One region of the Sanguibacter antarcticus genome, then DNA from elsewhere that is predicted to be linked to it. Evidence: riboswitches for the same ligand, from Rfam matches in the RefSeq annotation. Region 1 holds a riboswitch; the other holds the start of a gene.
The links. Region 1 has a riboswitch for thiamine pyrophosphate ahead of thiC (phosphomethylpyrimidine synthase ThiC). Riboswitches for the same ligand answer to the same signal wherever they lie in the genome.
Positions count from the first base shown of each region.

Region 2: another riboswitch for thiamine pyrophosphate. It lies ahead of thiD (bifunctional hydroxymethylpyrimidine kinase/phosphomethylpyrimidine kinase); the one in region 1 lies ahead of thiC (phosphomethylpyrimidine synthase ThiC).

Region 1 covers NZ_PDJG01000001.1:3,178,495-3,188,267, forward strand. Annotated here, with positions in the region: gene ATL42_RS14525 (Na+/H+ antiporter subunit E) at 1-477, shown strand, start outside; gene ATL42_RS14530 (MrpF/PhaF family protein) at 474-812, shown strand; gene mnhG (monovalent cation/H(+) antiporter subunit G) at 809-1,255, shown strand; gene ATL42_RS14540 (CAP domain-containing protein) at 1,334-2,293, shown strand; gene ATL42_RS14545 (alpha/beta hydrolase) at 2,284-3,291, opposite strand; gene ATL42_RS14550 (LppM family (lipo)protein) at 3,336-4,187, opposite strand; gene clpB (ATP-dependent chaperone ClpB) at 4,423-7,053, shown strand; gene ATL42_RS14560 (hypothetical protein) at 7,114-7,434, opposite strand; TPP riboswitch at 7,587-7,697, shown strand; gene thiC (phosphomethylpyrimidine synthase ThiC) at 7,690-9,375, shown strand; gene ATL42_RS14570 (septum formation family protein) at 9,391-9,773, opposite strand, start outside.
Region 2 covers NZ_PDJG01000001.1:1,418,828-1,428,600, reverse strand. Annotated here, with positions in the region: gene pheS (phenylalanine--tRNA ligase subunit alpha) at 1-785, shown strand, start outside; gene pheT (phenylalanine--tRNA ligase subunit beta) at 785-3,370, shown strand; TPP riboswitch at 3,379-3,477, shown strand; gene thiD (bifunctional hydroxymethylpyrimidine kinase/phosphomethylpyrimidine kinase) at 3,469-4,329, shown strand; gene ATL42_RS06430 (hypothetical protein) at 4,317-4,565, opposite strand; gene ATL42_RS06425 (quinone oxidoreductase family protein) at 4,591-5,601, opposite strand; gene argC (N-acetyl-gamma-glutamyl-phosphate reductase) at 5,688-6,770, shown strand; gene argJ (bifunctional glutamate N-acetyltransferase/amino-acid acetyltransferase ArgJ) at 6,767-7,960, shown strand; gene argB (acetylglutamate kinase) at 7,957-8,955, shown strand; gene ATL42_RS06405 (acetylornithine transaminase) at 8,952-9,773, shown strand, end outside.

The sequences.
Region 1 (9,773 bases):
GCGATCGACTTCCACGGACGGCTGCGCCCGCTCGCTCTCGCGCACCTCGTCGTGCGCTTCGCGATCGACCTCGTGAACGCCTCGGTCCAGGTGACCATGGAAGCCTTCCGGTTCGGCCGCACGCCGCGCGGAGCGGTCGTCGGTGTGCGCCTGCGCAGCTCGTCTGATCTCTACCTCACCCTCGTCGCCGAGCTCAGCTCGCTCGTGCCCGGGTCGGTCGTCATCGAGGCCAACCGGCTCACCGGGATGCTCTACCTGCACATCCTCAACCTCGAGGCGTACGGGGGCGTCGAGAAGGTGCGGGACGACGTCCACGCGCTCGAGGACCGGGTGATGCGCGCCATCGCGTCGGACGACGAGCTCTCCCGGGCCGGGATCGCCCGCTCCGCACGTGCACGACCGTCGTCGAGCACGCTCCCGCCGACGCTCCCGCCCGGCCCGCAGACACCTGTCCCACCGACCGGGAGAACCTCATGACCGTCGTCGCCATCGTGTGCGGCGCACTCCTCGCGGGTGCAGCGATCCTTGCCCTGGTCCGCGCAGAGCGTGGACCGTCGATGCTCGACCGGACGATCGCCCTCGACGTGTTCGTCACGGCGATCGTCGGGGCGATCGTGCTCGAGTCGGCCCTTTCCGGACGGACGGACACGCTCCCGATCCTCGTGGTCCTGTCCCTCGTGGCCTTCGTCGGATCCGTGACCGTCGCGCGCTTCGCCGCTGTCGAGCCTGAGGGCGAAGGGCGCGTCCGGAGCGTCGAGGAGGTCGCGGCGGAAGAAGCGGCCCTCCAGCGCGAGACAGGGGACGAGTCATGACGTGGACGACGATCGCGGACGTCGCTGCAGCGGCCTGTCTCCTTGCCGGAGCCTTCCTCGCGTTCGCGGCGGGCGTCGGGGTGGTCCGGTTCCCCGACCTGCTCTCCCGGATGCACGCGGGGACGAAGCCGCAGGTCTTGGGGCTCATCTTGCTCCTCACCGGCGAGGCGCTCCGGGTGCGCAACCTCCAGGTCCTCGGCATGCTCGTGCTCGTCGCCGTCTTCCAGCTCATGACGGCGCCGGTGGCGGCGCACATGGTGGGCCGTGCGGGCTACCGGACCGGCAAGGTCCGCTCAGACCTGCTCGTCGTCGACGAGCTCACCGACGACCAGGCCGCGAGCAGTCCTGCCGCGACCAGTCCCGCCTCGGGAGCCCCTGCCGCAGGAGCCTCTGTCGCGGGCGCTCCTGCGGGGACTTCTCCCACGGACGAGAGTCCCTCTTGAGGTGATAGTTCTGTTTGGTCGCGGTCGGCAGGTACTCTGGTGGCCAGCTCACCCGATCGTCGCGCGAAGGAGCCCGGAATGACGAAGCTGTTCGACGATGTCGGCCGTCGTCTCTGGCCGGCGTGGATGCTTCTCGTGCGCAGCGTCGCCGCCGGAGTGTTCGGCCTGGCGATCGCGTTGACGGTCGCCGTCCTCGTCGTCGGTCCTGAGACGAGGGACGAGTGGCGTGCGCTCCCGGCCCGTGTCGCGAGCGGTGAAGTTCGCATCCCCGTCGTCGGAGGTCTCCTGGGTGACGGCGGCGCGGTGACGGCTGAGGCCGCGTCCGACGACGACCTCGAGGCCCGCGCAGCAGCAGCAGCGTCCCGGAGCGGTGCCCTGCGCACGGACGGGCTCGCCCGGCGTCTCAACCCCTTCGCGGTCCGAGACTCCGGAGCCTTCGTGGCCGCGGGCGATGCGGCCGAGCCGACGGCCGTCCCCTCGGAGACCCCCGAGCCCGAGGCTGCCGCACCGACCGTGGAACCTGAGCCCGAGCCGGAGCCAGAACCTGAGGTGGAGACCGAGGCTGCCGCGCCCCCGAGCGCTGAGCCCGAACCTGAGGCGACCACGCCGTCCGTCGCGGCTCCCGCCGAGACGCCGACGACTGCTCCGAGCACGAGCACGAGCAACGGCCTGAGCACCGAAGGCGCCGAGGTCCTGCGGCTCGTGAACGTCCAGCGTGTCGAGAACGGGTGCTCCGAGCTCCGTCTGGACTCCCAGCTCACCTCTGGTGCGCAGCTGCACAGCGAGGACATGTACGCGAACGACTACATGTCTCACACGAGCCTGGACGGACGGACCCCGTCTGACCGAGCGGCCGCGACGGGGTACAGCTCGTACGGAGGCGAGAACGTCGCCAAGGGGTACCGCTCCGCTGCGGCCGTGATGGACGGGTGGATGAACAGCCCCGGGCACCGCGCCAACATCCTCAACTGCTCGTTCGTCGCGATCGGTGTCGGTGTCGAGGTCGACGCCTGGACGCAGGTGTTCGGCTACGCCTGACGGTTCGCCAGCCAGGCGAACATCTCCGCGAAGAAGGCCGACCGGGCAGGCTCCGGGGACAGCGTCAGGTCGTGGGCCCCGCCGTAGATCCGCACGACGGTGACATCGGTCCCCAAGCCCTGGGCGCGTGCCCTGGTCTGCTCGACGTCGAGCACGCTGTCCGTCGTGTCGAGAGCGTCGTGGAACGTCTTCGCGCTCCCGGACTCGGCTGATGTCAGGACGAGGACCGGGCAGGTGATCGCGAGCCCGCGGGCGACGCGGGCGTGTCCTCGACGGATCGCGCGGAGCCATCCGGCGCGCACAGGGAAGCCGTCGAGCGGCTTCCATGCGAGGTCGTAGTCCCACTCTCCTCCGGTGCCCGTGTGCAGGGCTCTCCCGTAGTGCGGCTGGAGGCGACCGACGACCGCCATCGGCGCCAGCGGTCCCAGGAGGTCGATGACCCGGGTCGCGACGACCCGGTGGAACCAGCTCTCGTTGAGGTCGAACCACGGGCTGTTGAGGACGAGCGCGTCGACGACGGGGTGCTCAGCGGTGCGGTTGCGCGCGTCCGCCCACAGGCTCGTGACGAGGCCTCCGGTCGAGTGCCCGAGCACCACGAGCTCGGTGTGGCCCTCGTCGGTGCGGATGATCTGGGCGGAGCGGTCGAGCTCCTCCGCGTAGTCGGCCAGCTCTGGCACGTAGTTGGGCGTCTGGTGGTCGCGGAGCGAGCGACCATACTTGCGGAGGTCGAGCGCGTAGAAGTCGTAGCCGTGAGCGGCGACCTGCTCCGCGAGGTGGGTCTGGAAGAAGTAGTCGACGAAACCGTGCACGTAGAGCACCGCCCGCCGTGCGCCGGGTGTGCCGGCCCGCCGGACCAGCGTCGCCACGACCTCGCCCTCGGCGTCCGGCTCGAGGTCGAGCGTCCGTGCGACCCAGCCGTCGCCGAGGACGTCGGGGTGCCACCCGTCGCTCTGCGGTCCGCCGCCGTGCGCCTCGTCGGGCTGCTGGTCATCGTTCACGGTGCGTCTCCTCGTCGTGCTGGGCGTGCTGGGCCGGCGGGCTCTCAGGCAGGGGGTTGGTACGGTCCCCACGGCTGCTGTGCTCCGGGGTGTCCAGGCGCACCCGGTCCGCTGGGGTCTCGTGGCCCGCGGCCGCGCACGACGAACCACGCCACGAGGGCACCGATGGCGAGGACGGCCACCGTGGCGGAGATCCACAGGAGCCAGTTGACGCCGTCCTCGTCCGCGTCGCTGTCAGAAGAGTCCTCGTCTGCTGCGGCGACCTCGTCGCTCGCGTCGTCGGCGGGCTCGGTGATCTCTTCCTCAGCGGGCTCGGTCGTCGTGCTGGGGTCGGCGGTCGACGTCGCGGAGGTCGCGGTGAAGTCGAGGTCGTCATCACCCGTGGCGGTCCACTCGATGGTGTGGTCGTCGATGAGCGCACCGTTGTGCTCGAGGACCGTGCCGGGGAAGTCGACGACCATGTTGATGGTGACGGCAGCGCCCTGCTCTTCGGTGAGGCCGGAGCCCTCCACGACGAGGGTCATCGGGTACTGGAAGTCGAAGGTGACCGTCTCGTCGTCCGACTCGAAGAGCCCGGTGCCGAACATCGTCGCCTCGTCGCCGGCGATGCCTGTGCCGACCGCCTCGACGCCGGAGAAGCCGTCGGCGGAGTAGGTGGTGAACGTCCAGTCGTCCGTGCCGGGAGTGCTCTCGAGGGTCGAGACGAGCGTCTCGGCCATCTGGTCCGGGGTGGCGCCGGTCGTCGCGATCTCCGCGTCGTCGCCGAGCATGTAGAAGGTGATGTCGTAGGAGGCGTCGTCCTGCACGACGACCTCGGCGGTGACCTTCCCGCATCCGGTGATCGCAGCGACGACGAGCGCGGCTCCTGCGGCTAGTGCAAGTCGTCTTCTGCTCATGCGGGCGGTTCTCCCTCGGCGCGGTCAGGAGGCGTGCCCTCGTGGGCCTCGCTCTTCCTCGACGAACTGTGCCACGGCCGCGCGGCGACTGTCAGCAGATCGCAGGTGACGGGGGAGTTCTCCCCAGGGCGAACCTGGAGAAAGGCGACACCTTCGCGGTGGAGAACTCGGGTTGAGTGGACTACGCTCAACTTTAGAACCAGTCGCAGCTCACAGAAAGACACATGGAGATTCGATGGACGGAAATCTGACGACCCTCTCCCAGGCCGCCCTCGGCGATGCGATCCAGACGGCCACGGCCGCAGGCAACCCGCAGGTCGAACCACTCCACCTGCTCGCCGCCCTCGTGGCCCAGTCGGAAGGCACCACCCCGGGTCTGCTCGCCGAGATCGGGGCCGATGCCCAGGCGGTGGGGGCCGACGTCCGCCGCGCCCTCGTCGCGCTCCCCACCGTGAGCGGCACAGCGGTCACCAAGCCGACCGTCTCCGCCGCCCTGTCGTCGGTGCTCCAGCGCGCGCGCACCGAGGCTGCCACGCTCGACGACGAGTACCTCTCGACCGAGCACCTCCTCCTCGGCGTCGCCGCAGCCCCGTCGTCCGCTGCCGACATCCTGCGGCGCGCCGGAGTCACGCGCGACGCGCTCGCCACCGCGATCCCCGTCGTCCGCGGCGACAAGCGCGTCACCTCGCCGAACCCCGAGGGCACGTACAAGGCGCTCGCCCAGTACGGCGTCGACCTCACCGAGGCAGCGAGGGACGGCAAGCTCGACCCGGTCATCGGGCGTGACGCAGAGATCCGCAGGGTCGTGCAGGTCCTCTCCCGCCGGACCAAGAACAACCCCGTCCTCATCGGAGAGCCCGGCGTCGGCAAGACGGCCGTCGTCGAAGGGCTCGCCCAGCGGATCGTGGACGGCGACGTCCCCGACTCGCTCAAGGGCAAGCGGCTCATCTCCCTCGACCTCGCAGCGATGGTCGCGGGCGCGAAGTACCGCGGCGACTTCGAAGAGCGGCTCAAGGCCGTCCTCGAAGAGATCAAAGGATCCGACGGCGAGGTCGTCACCTTCATCGACGAGCTGCACACCGTCGTCGGCGCGGGCGGTAGCGGCGACGGATCGATGGATGCCGGGAACATGCTCAAGCCCATGCTCGCGCGCGGCGAGCTGCGGCTCGTCGGAGCGACCACGCTCGACGAGTACCGCGAGCGGATCGAGAAGGACCCCGCCCTCGAGCGTCGGTTCCAGCAGGTCTACGTCGGCGAACCGTCCGTCGAGGACACCATCGCCATCCTGCGCGGACTCACGTCCCGCTACGAGGCCCACCACCGCGTCACCATCTCGGACGCCGCGCTCGTCGCCGCCGCGACGCTCTCCGACCGCTACATCACCGGGCGCCAGCTCCCGGACAAGGCCATCGACCTCGTCGACGAGGCCGCGTCCCGCCTGCGCATGGAGATGGACTCCTCCCCGGTCGAGATCGACACGCTCCGCCGTGCAGTGACACGCCTCGAGATGGAAGAGCTCGCGCTCGACAAGTCCGACGACGACGGGTCGAAGCAGCGCCTCACCGAGCTGCAGGCCACCCTCGCCGACCGCCGCGAAGAGCTCGCCGCGCTCAACGCCCGGTGGGAGTCCGAGAAGGGCGGCTTCAACAGGGTCGGTGAGCTGCGCAAGAAGAAGGACGAGCTCCAGTCCCAGCAGGAGCGAGCCGAACGGGAAGGCGACCTCGAGACCGCCTCGCGCATCCGCTACGGAGACCTCCCCTCGCTCGAGCGCGAGCTCGCCGACGCGGAGCGCGCCGAGCGCGTCGAGGACGCCGAGTCCTCCGCCGAAGGGCGCCCGCCGCGGCTCGTCGGCGACCGGGTCGACGCGGACGAGATCGCCGAGGTCGTCGCCGCCTGGACCGGTATCCCGGCCGGACGGCTCCTGCAGGGCGAGAGCGAAAAGCTCCTCTCCATGGAAGACGCCATCGGGCAGCGGCTCATCGGTCAGAAGACCGCGGTCTCCGTCGTCTCGGACGCAGTCCGGCGCGCCCGAGCAGGAGTGTCCGACCCCGACCGCCCCACGGGCTCGTTCCTCTTTCTCGGCCCGACGGGCGTCGGTAAGACCGAGCTCGCGAAGGCGCTCGCAGACTTCCTCTTCGACGACGAGCACGCCATGGTGCGCATCGACATGTCGGAGTACTCCGAGAAGCACAGCGTCGCGCGGCTCGTCGGTGCCCCTCCCGGGTACGTCGGCTACGAGGAGGGCGGCCAGCTGACGGAGGCCGTCCGCCGTCGGCCGTACTCGGTCCTGCTCCTCGACGAGGTGGAGAAGGCGCACCCGGAGGTCTTCGACATCCTCCTCCAGGTGCTCGACGACGGACGTCTCACGGACGGCCAGGGCCGCACGGTCGACTTCCGCAACGTCATCCTCGTCCTCACGTCGAACCTCGGGGCGCAGTTTCTCGTCGACCCGTTGCTCGACGAGGCGGCGAGGCGGGCCGCCGTCATGTCGACGGTCCGCGAAGCCTTCAAGCCGGAGTTCCTCAACCGGCTCGACGAGGTCGTGCTCTTCGACGCGCTGGGCCTCGACGAGCTGGGTCGGATCGTCGACATCCAGGTCCGGGAGCTGGCAGGCCGGCTGACCGGTCGTCGGATCTCGCTCGAGGTGACGCCGTCGGCGCGCGAGTGGCTCGCGATCGAAGGGTTCGACCCGGCGTACGGTGCCCGCCCGCTGCGTCGCCTCGTCCAGCGCGAGATCGGGGACAAGCTGGCTCGGTCGATCCTCTCGGGCGACGTGATCGACGGCTCCACCGTGGTGGTGGACCGCCCCGCACCTGGGCCCGAGCCCACGGGCGAGGCCGCCCACCTCACGCTCACGGTCGACTGAGCCGACGACCGACGATCGACGACGGGGGCCGCAGGCATCGAGCGCCCAGCGCCCCCGCCGTCAGAACGAGATCCAGCCCGTCCACGTGCCGGCCGTGCTGCGGGTGCGGTAGTAGGCGCCCGACCAGACGCCGGAGTAGTCGACCGCGACCGAGAGCGTGGGGCCCTGGTAGCCGAGGGTGGTGCGGATCCCCGACCCGGAGACGTACTTGTCGATGCGTGCCTGCACGTTGAGGCATCCGGAGCGCGCCTCCACCTTGGTCCACGTCGACGACCTCGATGTCGTGACCGTGCACCCGGCAGCGGCGGCGCTCGATGCTGTCGCGACCGAGGACGCTACGAGGACGACCGTCAGTGCTGCGACCAAGCGTCTGTGCTTCATCTCTTCTCCCCTGCGAGCCGTGTCGAGACACGTCGTCGTGCCTCGAGACGACCGTAGGACCCGGCGCTGGCAGCGATCCTGCGGACACGCCGCACATCGAGAGGTTTGTCACGGTTTGCCGACGGGGATCGTGAGGTAGCCTGGCTGCACAACCACATACCCACGGGAGCTCGTAGCAACGAGCTGAGAGGGTGGCTCACGCGCCACCGACCGTTCGAACCTGTTCGGGTCATGCCGACGTAGGGAGAATGATCGATGAACATCGTCGACGACGCACGCGCGTCCTCAGCACCATCTGCAGAACACCGCACGGTGACCACCGGGCCCATCGCCGGCTCCTCCAAGCACTACGCGGAGGTCCCCGGCGCTCCTGGTCTGACCGTCCCGCTCCGCCGCGTGAACCTCAGCAACGGCGAGCACCTCGACCTCTACGACACGTCGGGCCCGTACACAGACGACTCTCCCGACGCGCCGCCGATCGATCTCCTCGCGGGCCTGCCCCAGCCGCGGCACGCATGGACCCGGCCGGCTCCCGCGGAGGGCGTGAGCACCCAGCTCGCGTGGGCGAAGGCAGGCATCGTCACCGACGAGATGCGGTTCGTCGCCGCCCGCGAGGGCGTGGATGTCGAGCTCGTCCGCTCGGAGGTCGCCCGCGGTCGGGCCGTCATCCCCGCGAACCGGAACCACCCCGAGGTCGAGCCGATGATCATCGGCAAGGCGTTCGCCGTGAAGATCAACGCGAACATCGGCAACTCCGCGGTGACGTCGAGCATCGAGGAAGAGGTCGAGAAGATGGTGTGGGCCGCCCGCTGGGGCGCCGACACCCTCATGGACCTCTCGACCGGCAAGGACATCCACGAGACGCGCGAGTGGATCCTGCGGAACTCGCCCATCCCCGTGGGGACGGTGCCGATCTACCAGGCCCTCGAGAAGGTCAAGGGCGACCCCGCGGCGCTCACCTGGGAGGTCTACCGCGACACCGTCATCGAGCAGTGCGAGCAGGGCGTCGACTATGTGACCGTGCACGCGGGCGTCCTCCTGCGGTACATCCCGCTCACGGCGCAGCGCGTCACCGGGATCGTCTCGCGCGGCGGCGCGATCATGGCGGCGTGGTGCCTCGCGCACCACCGGGAGTCGTTCCTCTACACGCACTTCAGCGAGCTCTGCGACATCCTGCGCAGCTACGACGTGACGTTCTCGCTCGGTGACGGTCTGCGCCCCGGCTCCATCGCGGACGCCAACGACGCGGCCCAGTTCGCGGAGCTCCGGACCCTCGGCGAGCTGACGACGATCGCCAAGTCCCACGGCGTCCAGGTGATGATCGAAGGACCGGGCCACGTGCCCATGCACAAGATCGTCGAGAACGTCCGGCTCGAGGAGGAGCTCTGCGAGGAGGCGCCCTTCTACACGCTCGGCCCGCTCGCCACCGACATCGCACCGGCGTACGACCACATCACGTCGGCCATCGGCGCAGCGATGATCGCGCAGGCCGGCACCGCGATGCTCTGCTACGTCACGCCCAAGGAGCACCTGGGCCTCCCCGACCGGGACGACGTCAAGACGGGCGTCATCACGTACAAGATCGCGGCGCACGCCGCCGACCTCGCCAAGGAGCACCCGCGTGCGCAGGAACGCGACGACGCGCTGTCCCGGGCGCGGTTCGAGTTCCGCTGGCACGACCAGTTCGCGCTGTCCCTCGACCCGGACACCGCGCGGGCCTTCCACGACGAGACGCTCCCGGCGGAACCAGCCAAGACGGCGCACTTCTGCTCGATGTGCGGCCCGAAATTCTGCTCGATGCGGATCTCCGCGGACGTCCGCGCCTATGCGGAGGCGAACGGCCTGACGACGGTCGACGCCATCGAGGCCGGCATGGCCGAGAAGTCGAAGCAGTTCGAGGAGAACGGCTCCCGCGTCTACCTGCCGGTCTCGCCGGCCTGAGCGAGGGCGCGCCCGTCAGTCGAGAAGGCTCGTGTCCAGGGTGTCCGGGACGCTCGCGATGCACAGGCCCTGGCGGTCGCCCTCGCTCCACGAGTCCTCGGTCGGTGCCCACACGCTGAGCGTGATGGCCGAGAGGTCGACGTCGGGCGCGTCGATCGCCCCTGTGGTGCACTTCTCGGCTGTCGCCGAGGTGACCTCGTCGGTGCCCGGGAAGTCGGTGCTGGTCGAGTACTTCCGTGCACCGATCACCTGTGACTGGTGGGCTTCGTCGCACGGCACGACCGTGACGGAGCCCACCGCACCGTCGCTCGGGAGCGACTCGATGCAGTTCCCCACGACAACCTGCTGGGCGTACGCCTCGACGCTCTCGCCGACCTCTGCGTCGAGCAGGTCCACGC
Region 2 (9,773 bases), 1.8 Mb from region 1:
TCGTCGAGGAGTCTGTCGACGTGACGCTCCCTCCTGTGCGCCGCGCACCCGGGGCACGGCATCCGCTCGAGGCGCTCCAGGAGCGTGTCGGAGACTTCTTCGTCTCGATGGGCTGGGAGATCGCCGACGGCCCGGAGGTCGAGGCCGAGTGGTTCAACTTCGACGCCCTGAACTTCGGGCCGGACCACCCCGCACGTCAGATGCAGGACACGTTCTTCGTCGCAGGTGCGGCTGGTGAGGACCAGAGCTTGACCACGGAGTCCCATCTCGTCCTGCGCACGCACACCTCTCCGGTCCAGGCGCGGACCCTGCTCGAGCGTGAGCTCCCTGTCTACGTCGCGTGCCCGGGCAAGGTCTTCCGCACCGATGCGCTCGACGCGACCCACACGCCCGTCTTCCACCAGGTGGAAGGTCTCGCAGTCGACAAGGGCCTGACCATGGCTCACCTGTTCGGCACGCTCGACCACTTCGCGAAGGCGATGTTCGGGCCAGAGGCCAAGACACGCCTGCGCCCGTCGTTCTTCCCGTTCACGGAGCCGAGCGCAGAGCTCGACCTGTGGTTCCCGCAGAAGAAGGGGGGCGCCGGCTGGATCGAGTGGGGCGGGTGCGGCATGGTCAACCCCAACGTGCTCCTCGCGGCGGGCATCGACCCGACCGTGTACTCGGGGTTCGCCTTCGGCATGGGGATCGAACGGACCCTCATGCTGCGCCACGGGATCGCTGACATGCACGACATGGTCGAGGGCGACATCCGCTTCTCCCAGCACTTCGGAATGGACATCTGATGCCGAACATCGCACTCTCCTGGCTCGGAGAGCACGTCGAGCTGCCCGTGGGCCTGACCGCGACAGAGCTGGCCGCCGCGCTCGTGCGGGTGGGGCTCGAGGAGGAGGGGGTCCGGTCGAGCGGCGTCACGGGACCGCTCGTCGTCGGACGGATCGTCTCGCTCGAGAAGGAGCCTCAGAAGAACGGCAAGGTCATCAACTGGTGCCAGGTCGACGTCGGCGGGCACAACGTCCTCGACGACTCTGGCCTGCCGACGGTCCCGCGCGGGATCGTCTGCGGTGCGCACAACTTCGTCGTCGACGACCTCGTCGTCGTCGCGCTGTCCGGTGCGGTGCTTCCTGGACCGTTCCCGATCGCGTCACGCAAGACGTACGGACACCTGTCGGACGGGATGATCTGCTCCCAGAGCGAGCTCGGGCTGGGCGACGACCACGACGGGATCATCGTCTTGGAGCGGCTCGGCTACTCTGCGGCGACGGGGCACGACGTGACGCCGGGCGCGGACGCGCTCGCGCTGCTGGGGCTCGACGAAGAGGTCCTCGAGATCAACGTCACGCCGGACCGGGGATACTGCTTCTCGATGCGAGGGGTCGCCCGTGAGTACGCACACTCGACGGGTGCAGCGTTCACCGACCGTGGTCTGCCGACGGCAGCGGTCCCTGCAGCGACGGCGACCGGGTTCCGCGTAGAGGTCTCGGACGACGGTCCGGTCAACGGGATCACCGGGTGCGACGCGTTCGTCACCCGTATCGTCCGGGGTGTTGCCGCGTCCGCTCCTTCGCCGGCCTGGATGCAGCGTCGGCTCGCCCAGGCCGGGATGCGGCCGATCTCGCTCGCCGTCGACGTGACGAACTACGTCATGCTCGATCTCGGGCAGCCGCTGCACGCCTACGACCTGGCGACCGTGGCCGAACCTGTCGTCGTCCGCCGGGCTGTCGAGGGTGAACGCCTGGTGACGCTCGACGGTGCGGACAGGGCCCTGAGCCCTGAGGACCTCCTCATCACCGACAGCCCGTCCGGCGACCGCGGTGCCCGGGTCCTCGGCCTGGCAGGCGTCATGGGTGGTGCCGAGACCGAGGTCACGGCCGCGACGACGGACGTGCTCGTCGAGGCCGCCCACTTCGATCCCATCTCTGTCGCCCGCACGGCACGTCGGCACAAGCTGCCGAGCGAAGCCGCGAAGAGGTTCGAGCGCGGTGTCGATCCACGGCTGGCGGCAGTAGCCGCCCAGCGTGTCGTAGAGCTCCTCGTCGAGCTCGGTGGTGGCACGGCCGACGACGCTGTGAGCGTGCTCGACGTGGTGCTGCCAGCAACGACGATCCGGTTTGCGCTGGACGAGCCTGAACGTCTCGTCGGTGTCGCGTACACGCCGGACCAGGTGCGTACGGTCCTCACGGAGATCGGGTGCGAGGTCGCGCCGGTCGCCGGCGAGCCGCGTCTCGTCGACGTCGTGGCACCGAGCTGGAGGTCGGACCTCGTCGGTTCTGCTGAGCTCGTCGAGGAGGTCGCGCGGCTCGTCGGGTACGACGCGATCCCGTCGATCCTTCCTGCTGCGCCAGCCGGGCGGGGCCTGACCTCGAACCAGCGGGTCCGTCGGAGCGTCGCGCGCGCTCTGGCTGAGGACGGGTACGTCGAGACGTTGAGCTACCCGTTCGTCGGTCGAGCGCAGCACGACGAGCTCGGTCTTGCACCCGACGACGCGCGGCGGACCGCCCTCGTCCTGGCGAACCCGATGTCTGCCGAGAAGAACGAGATGCGCACGAACCTTCTGGTGACGCTTCTCGACACCGCACGTCGCAACGTCGCGCGCGGGCAGAGCGACCTCGCGCTGTTCGAGATCGGTCTCGTGACCCGGCCGCGACCTGGCGCACCCGCCGCGCCGCTCTTTCCGGGGGCTGTGCGTCCCTCCGCAGAGCAGCTCGCCGAGATCGACGCCGCGGTTCCCGACCAGCCTCGTCGGGTCGCCGGGGTGCTGTGCGGACAGCGTGACCTCGCCGGGTGGTGGGGACCAGGGCGCCCCGCCGACTGGACGGACGCCGTCGCAGGAGCGCGCCTCGTCGCGGAACGGGTGGGGGTCGAGGTCACGGTGACGAGCGATGCCGACCACGCGCCGTGGCACCCGGGGCGCTGCGCGCGCCTCGAGCTCGTAGACGGGACCGTGGTCGGCCACGCCGGCGAGCTGCACCCGAAGGCGGTCGAGGAGCTCAGCCTCCCTGCCCGTGCGGTCGCGTTCGAGGTGGATCTCGACGTGCTGCTCGCCGCGGCTGCGACCGAGCCGCTCCAGGGGACGACCGTCTCGACCTTCCCCCTCGCGAAGGAAGACCTCGCGCTCGTCGTCGATGCCGACGTGCCTGCACAGCGGGTCTTCGACGCGGTCGAGGAGGGCGCAGGGCCGCTGCTCGAGGAGCTGCGCCTCTTCGACGTGTTCGTCGGAGAGCAGGTGGGTGAGGGCAAGAAGTCGCTCGCGTTCTCGTTGCGGCTGCGTGGAGCCGATCGCACGCTCACGGCGGCGGACACAGCAGCCGTCCGTGAGGCCGCTGTCGCCGAGGCACACCGTCAGGTAGGAGCCGTCCTGCGAGGTTGAGTATCGTCGTGAGCGACACGGGGTGCCCGCGCACGGTTCGGGCTGAGACCACACCCGTCGAACCTGATCTAGCTCGTACTAGCGAAGGGATGTCGCTCATGACGTCTGCCCCTGCTCGTCCCCGTGTCCTGAGCATCGCAGGGACCGATCCGACCGGTGGTGCCGGGATCCAGGCCGACCTCAAGTCGTTCGCGGCCCACGGTGCGTACGGCATGGCGGTCGTGACGGCGCTCGTCGCGCAGAACACCCGGGGGGTGCGCTCGTCGCACGTCCCGGGGGCGGACTTTCTGCGTGCGCAGCTCGAAGCAGTGAGCGACGACGTCGTCGTCGACGCGGTCAAGGTCGGGATGGTCGCGACGGCGGCGAACGCTGACGTGATCGCCGGGTGGCTCGCGGAGGTGCGCGTCCCGGTGGTGGTCGTCGACCCGGTGATGGTCGCGACGAGCGGGCACAGCCTGCTCGACGACGATGCACGGACGGCGCTGGTCCGGCTCCTCTCGAGGGCGGACCTCGTGACCCCGAACCTGGCCGAGCTGGCCGTCCTGGTCGACGAGCCGGCAGCTACCTCGTGGCAGGAGGCGGTCGCCCAGGGGATCCGCCTCGAAGCGACGGTCGGTGCTGCGGTTCTGGTGAAAGGCGGTCACCTCACAGGGGGACGCAGCCCAGACGCGCTGGTCGTCGACGGTGGGGTCGTCGAGCTCGATGCGCCTCGTGTGCGCACCACGAGCACGCACGGCACCGGGTGCTCGCTCTCCTCGGCTGTTGCTGCGCTCCAGCCGCGTCTCGGTTCCTGGGAGCAGAGCGTGCGTACGGCGAAGGCCTGGCTGACGGGCGCGCTGCGTGCAGGCGAGGGGCTGCAGGTCGGTCACGGACGTGGTCCGATCGATCACTTCCACCACGTCGAGGTGCTGGCCGGCGCTGCCCGGTACCCCTCGCCGCGAGGGGCTCAGGAGTCGTAGGAGCAGTCGTAGCCCGGAGGCAACCAGCGGAGGCCGGTCGTGATCTCGTCCACGGAGGTCCCTCGCGGTGCGTCGCGGTAGCACTCGTCGCGGGACTGGTCGAGACCGAACTTCAGGTACACCACGGCGCTGAGCGCGGTGACGAGGAGGACGAGGACGGTCAGCGTGGTCCGTGCGGCGCGCGACGGCCCGGGGTCTCGGTCCTCGTATCCGCCGTCGGCCCACGAGCTGTTCATGCTCTGAGGGTAGCTGGCTGGTGGGTCAGGGGAGGAGCAGGACCTTGCCGGTGGTCGAGCGAGACTCGAGGGCCGCGTGCGCCTGGGCTGCGTCGGCGAGCGGGTAGGTCGCGCCGATGCGTACCGAGAGAGCGCCGCTGCGCACTGCTGCGAAGACCTCGTCGGATCGTGAGACGAGCTCTTCTCGTGTGGCGACGTAGCTTCCGAGCGTCGGCCGGACCAGGTACACGGATCCGGCCGCGCTGAGACGCTGCGGGTCGAACGGGGGAACCTGTCCGGAGGAGCCGCCGAAGAGGACGAGCATCCCGCGGGAACGCAGCGACGCGAGCGATGCGTCGAACGTGTCCCTGCCGACGGAGTCGTAGGCGACGTGCACCCCGCGGCCGTCGGTGAGGCTGCGGACGATCGCTGGAAGGTCGGACGTCAGGTCCTCGAGGGTGTCGTACCTGATGACGTCGTGTGCTCCTGCGGCGCGCGAGAGGCGCTTTTTCGCGTCCGTCGAGACGGTGGTGATGACCCGGGCGCCTCGGGCGGTCGCGAGCTGGGTGAGGAGGAGGCCGACGCCGCCGGCGCCGGCGTGCAGCAGGACGTCGTCGCCGGGGGAGATCGGGTACGTCGACGTCGCGAGGTAGTGGGCGGTGAGTCCTTGCAGCGGGACGGCGGCCGCGGTACGCATGTCGACCTCGTCGGGGACGACGAGGAGTCGCTCGGCACGGACGATCACCTGGCTCGTGTACGAGCCGGGGGCGTCGCACCAGGCGACACGGTCGCCGACGGAGACGTCTGTGACACCTGTGCCGACAGCGGCGACGACGCCGGAGCCTTCCGAGCCCAGGACGCTCGGGTAGGTCGTCGGGTAGACCCCGGACCGAAGGTAGGTGTCGATGAAGTTCACGCCGACCGCGGCGACGTCGACGAGAGCCTCGCCCGGTCCGGCGACGGGAGCCGGTTCGTCGCGGTGCTCGAGGACCTCGACGCCGCCAGCACGCAGCGCGCGGACGACCTGTCGGGGGGCGGAGGGCGTGGTGTCGTTCATGGATCGTTCCTGTCCGTTATCGGTTCGATGTCCGTCGTCGGAGCCTATCGCGATAGGTGCATCATCTTCCGTCGGAGTGTATGGTTATGCACATGGTCTTCACGGTAGCGGTAGCAGGTGCGAGCGGATACGCCGGCGGCGAGACTCTCCGGCTCCTGAGCGGCCACCCGGAGATCCAGATCGGCACCCTCACTGCGCACTCCAACGCAGGCTCGGCGCTCGGTGAGCACCAGCCGCACCTCCGCGGCCTCGCCGGACGCATCCTCGAACCGACGACCGCAGAGAACCTGGCAGGCCACGACGTGGTCGTCCTGGCGCTGCCGCACGGAGCCTCGGGCGAGATCGCGTCGCTCCTGCCTGCTGACACGCTCGTCCTCGACCTCGGTGCCGACCACCGGCTCGTCGACCCGGCCGCCTGGACCGAGTTCTACGGCTCCGAGCACTCGGGAACGTGGCCCTACGGGCTGCCCGAGCTCCTGCTCGCCTCGGACGTGCACGGCGAGCGGGCCGTCACCAAGCAGCGAGAGAACCTCGCCGGGGCGCGTCGCATCGCCGTCCCCGGGTGCAACGTCACCGCAGTGACGCTCGGCCTCCAGCCCGGTGTAGCCGCCGGGATCATCGACGCACGAGACCTCGTCGCCGTGCTCGCCGTCGGCTACTCCGGGGCAGGCAAGAGCCTCAAGACGCACCTGCTCGCCTCCGAGGCGCTCGGCTCAGCGCAGGCCTACGGGGTCGGCGGCTCCCACCGGCACGTCCCCGAGATCGAGCAGAACCTTCGCCTCGCCGGCGCCCCCGAGGTCACGGTCTCCTTCACGCCCGTCCTCGTGCCGATGTCCCGCGGGATCCTCTCGACCGCCACCGCGCGTCTCGCTGCAGGGCACGAGCACGCCACGCTCACCGACGTGCGTCGTGCATGGGAGCAGGCCTACGACGGAGAGCCGTTCGTCGAGCTCCTCCCCGAAGGGCAGTGGCCGACCACGGCCATGACCGTCGGCGCCAACACCGCGCTCGTCCAGGTCGCGATCGACCGACGCGCAGGACGCGTCGTCACCGTCACCGCTCTCGACAACCTCGTCAAGGGCACTGCCGGCGCAGCCGTCCAGTCCATGAACATCGCTCTCGGTCTACCTCAGACCATGGGCCTCGAACACGAAGGAACAGCCCCGTGAGCGTCACCTCAGCACAAGGTTTCCGGGCAGCGGGCGTCGCGGCCGGTCTGAAGTCGACCGGCAAGCCAGATGTCGCCGTCGTGGTCAACGACGGCCCGTCTGACGTGGTCAGCGCCGTCTTCACCTCCAACAGGGTCGAGGCAGCTCCCGTGACGTGGTCGCGGCAGAGTGCAGCCGACGGCCGTGCGCGGGCCGTCGTCCTCAACTCTGGGGGAGCGAACGCCTGCACCGGGCCAGAGGGCTTCCTCGATACCCACCGCACCGCCGAGCACCTCGCCGCTGCGCTCGACATCTCTCCGGGCGACACCCTCGTCTGCTCCACAGGACTCATCGGCACACGCCTGCCCATGGACGCGCTGCTCGCCGGGGTCGACGACGCCGTCGCCCACCTCTCCAGCGACGGCGGCGACGACGCTGCGCACGCGATCATGACGACCGACACCGTCCCGAAGGTCGTCACCGTCACGATCACCTCCGACGGCGACGCGGCACCCGACCTCGGGACCTGGACGATCGGCGGCATGGCCAAGGGTGCAGGGATGCTCGCTCCCGGCCTCGCCACCATGCTCTGCGTCCTGACGACCGACGCCGAGATCGACGCCGCGCTCGCAGACGCCGCCCTGCGCGCAGCCACCGCCTGCACGTTCGACCGCGTGGACTCGGACGGCTGCATGTCGACCAACGACACGGTCGTCCTGCTCGCGTCCGGGGCGAGCGGCTCCCGCCCCTCGGCCGAGGAGTTCACCGACGCCCTGACAGAAGCGTGCGCGAGCCTGGCCCGTCAGCTCGTCGGCGACGCCGAGGGCGCCAGCCACGACATCGCCGTCCGGGTCGTGGGCGCGACGACCGAGGACGCAGCCGTCGCGGTCGCCCGTGCCGTGACGCGCTCGAACCTCTTCAAGGCCGCAGTGTTCGGCAACGACCCGAACTGGGGCCGCGTCCTGTCTGCCGTGGGGACCGTCCCCGAGTCGGTGGCGCCCTTCGACGCAGCACGGCTCGACGTCACCATCAACGGTGTCCAGGTGTGCCGCGCCGGTGGCGTCGGGGATGCCCGTGAGCTCGTCGACCTCGCCTCCGACAGGGACGTGACCGTGGTCGTGGACCTGCACGCCGGGGACGCGGAAGCGACCGTCTGGACCAACGACCTCACGCACGACTACGTCCACGAGAACAGCGCGTACTCCTCATGAGCACTCTCGATCTCAGCGACATCGACGTGGCAGCAGACCTCGCACCCTCGCAGAAGGCCGAGGTGCTCATCGAGGCGCTGCCCTGGCTCAGGCAGTTCGACGGTGCGCTCGTCGTGGTCAAGTACGGCGGCAACGCGATGATCGACGACGGCCTCAAGGCGGCCTTCGCCCAGGACATGGTGTTCCTGCGCCAGGTCGGCCTCAGGCCAGTCATCGTGCACGGCGGCGGTCCGCAGATCACGGAGATGCTCGATCGCCTCGGCATCGAGAGCGAGTTCCGCGGAGGGCTGCGTGTGACGACCCCCGAAGCGATGGACGTCGTCCGCATGGTGCTCACCGGAAAGGTGTCCCGCGAGCTCGTCGGGCTCCTCAACGCGCACGGACCCAACGCGGTCGGCCTGTCTGGCGAGGACGGCGGGCTCCTGCGCGCGCGCCGGCGCACCGCGACCGTCGACGGCGAGCCCGTCGACGTCGGGCTCGTGGGCGACGTCGTCGAGGTCGACCCGCGTGCTGTCCAAGACCTCCTCGACGCTGGTCGTATCCCGGTCGTCTCGACCATCGCTCCCGACATCGCGGACCCGACGCAGGTCCTCAACGTCAATGCGGACACGGCCGCCGCCGCGCTCGCTGTCGCGCTCGGTGCGAAGAAGCTCATCATCCTCACGGATGTCGAGGGTCTGTACACGTCGTGGCCCGACCGCACGTCTCTCGCGAGCGAGATCTCCGTCGGGGCGCTCGCCGACCTCCTGCCGACGCTCGAGTCCGGGATGGTGCCCAAGATGGAAGCCTGCCTGCGCGCGGTGCGTGGCGGGGTGCGCCAGGCGCACGTCATCGACGGACGCGTCGCGCACTCCGTGCTCATGGAGGTCTTCACCGCGCGAGGCATCGGCACGATGGTGGTGCCAGACAGCGACGGTCGGCTCTCTGTACCGCACACGACCTACGCAGCAGCCGCGCCCATCACCCGCGCGACGCCCCCCGGAGCCGAGTCATGAGCGAGCTGAGCCGTACCTCCGCCCAGGCCTCGTCCGTGCAGGCCACTTCGGCGCCGTCCCACCGCAGGGATGCTGTGGCGGGTTCCGTCACGGAATGGACCCAGCGCTATACGTTCTCGGTCATGGACACGTTCGGTCCACCCCAGCGTGTGCTGGTGCGCGGCGAGGGTGCTTACGTGTGGGACGCAGACGGTCAGCGGTACCTCGACCTCCTTGCCGGAATCGCGGTCAACGCCCTCGGCCATGCCCACCCGACGCTCACAGCGGCGATCAGCGCCCAGCTCGGCACGCTCGGCCACGTCTCGAACTTCTTCGGCACGCCCACCCAGATCGCGCTCGCTGAGCGGCTCATCGATCTGAGCGGCGCGCCCGAGGGCTCGCGTGTCTTCTTCACCAACTCGGGCGCCGAGGCCAACGAGGCCGCCTTCAAGATGGCACGACGCACGGGTCGTCCGCGCGTCCTCGCGCTCGAGGGCGGCTTCCACGGTCGGACGATGGGGGCGCTCGCCCTGACCTCCAAGGCGGCGTACCGCGAGCCGTTCGAGCCTCTTCCCGGCGGTGTCGAGTTCCTCCCGTTCGGTGCCGTCCGGGCGCTCGAGGACGCCTTCTCGGTCGGGTCGGACGTCGCAGCCCTGTTCATCGAGCCGATCCAGGGCGAGGCCGGCGTGCGCTCGCTGCCCCCGGGCTACCTCACCCGGGCCCGTGAGCTGACGCGCGACCACGGTGCCTTGCTCGTCCTCGACGAGGTCCAGACCGGCATGGGCCGGACGGGGTCGTGGCTGGCACACCAGCAGCCGCACATCGGCGAGGGCGTGGTC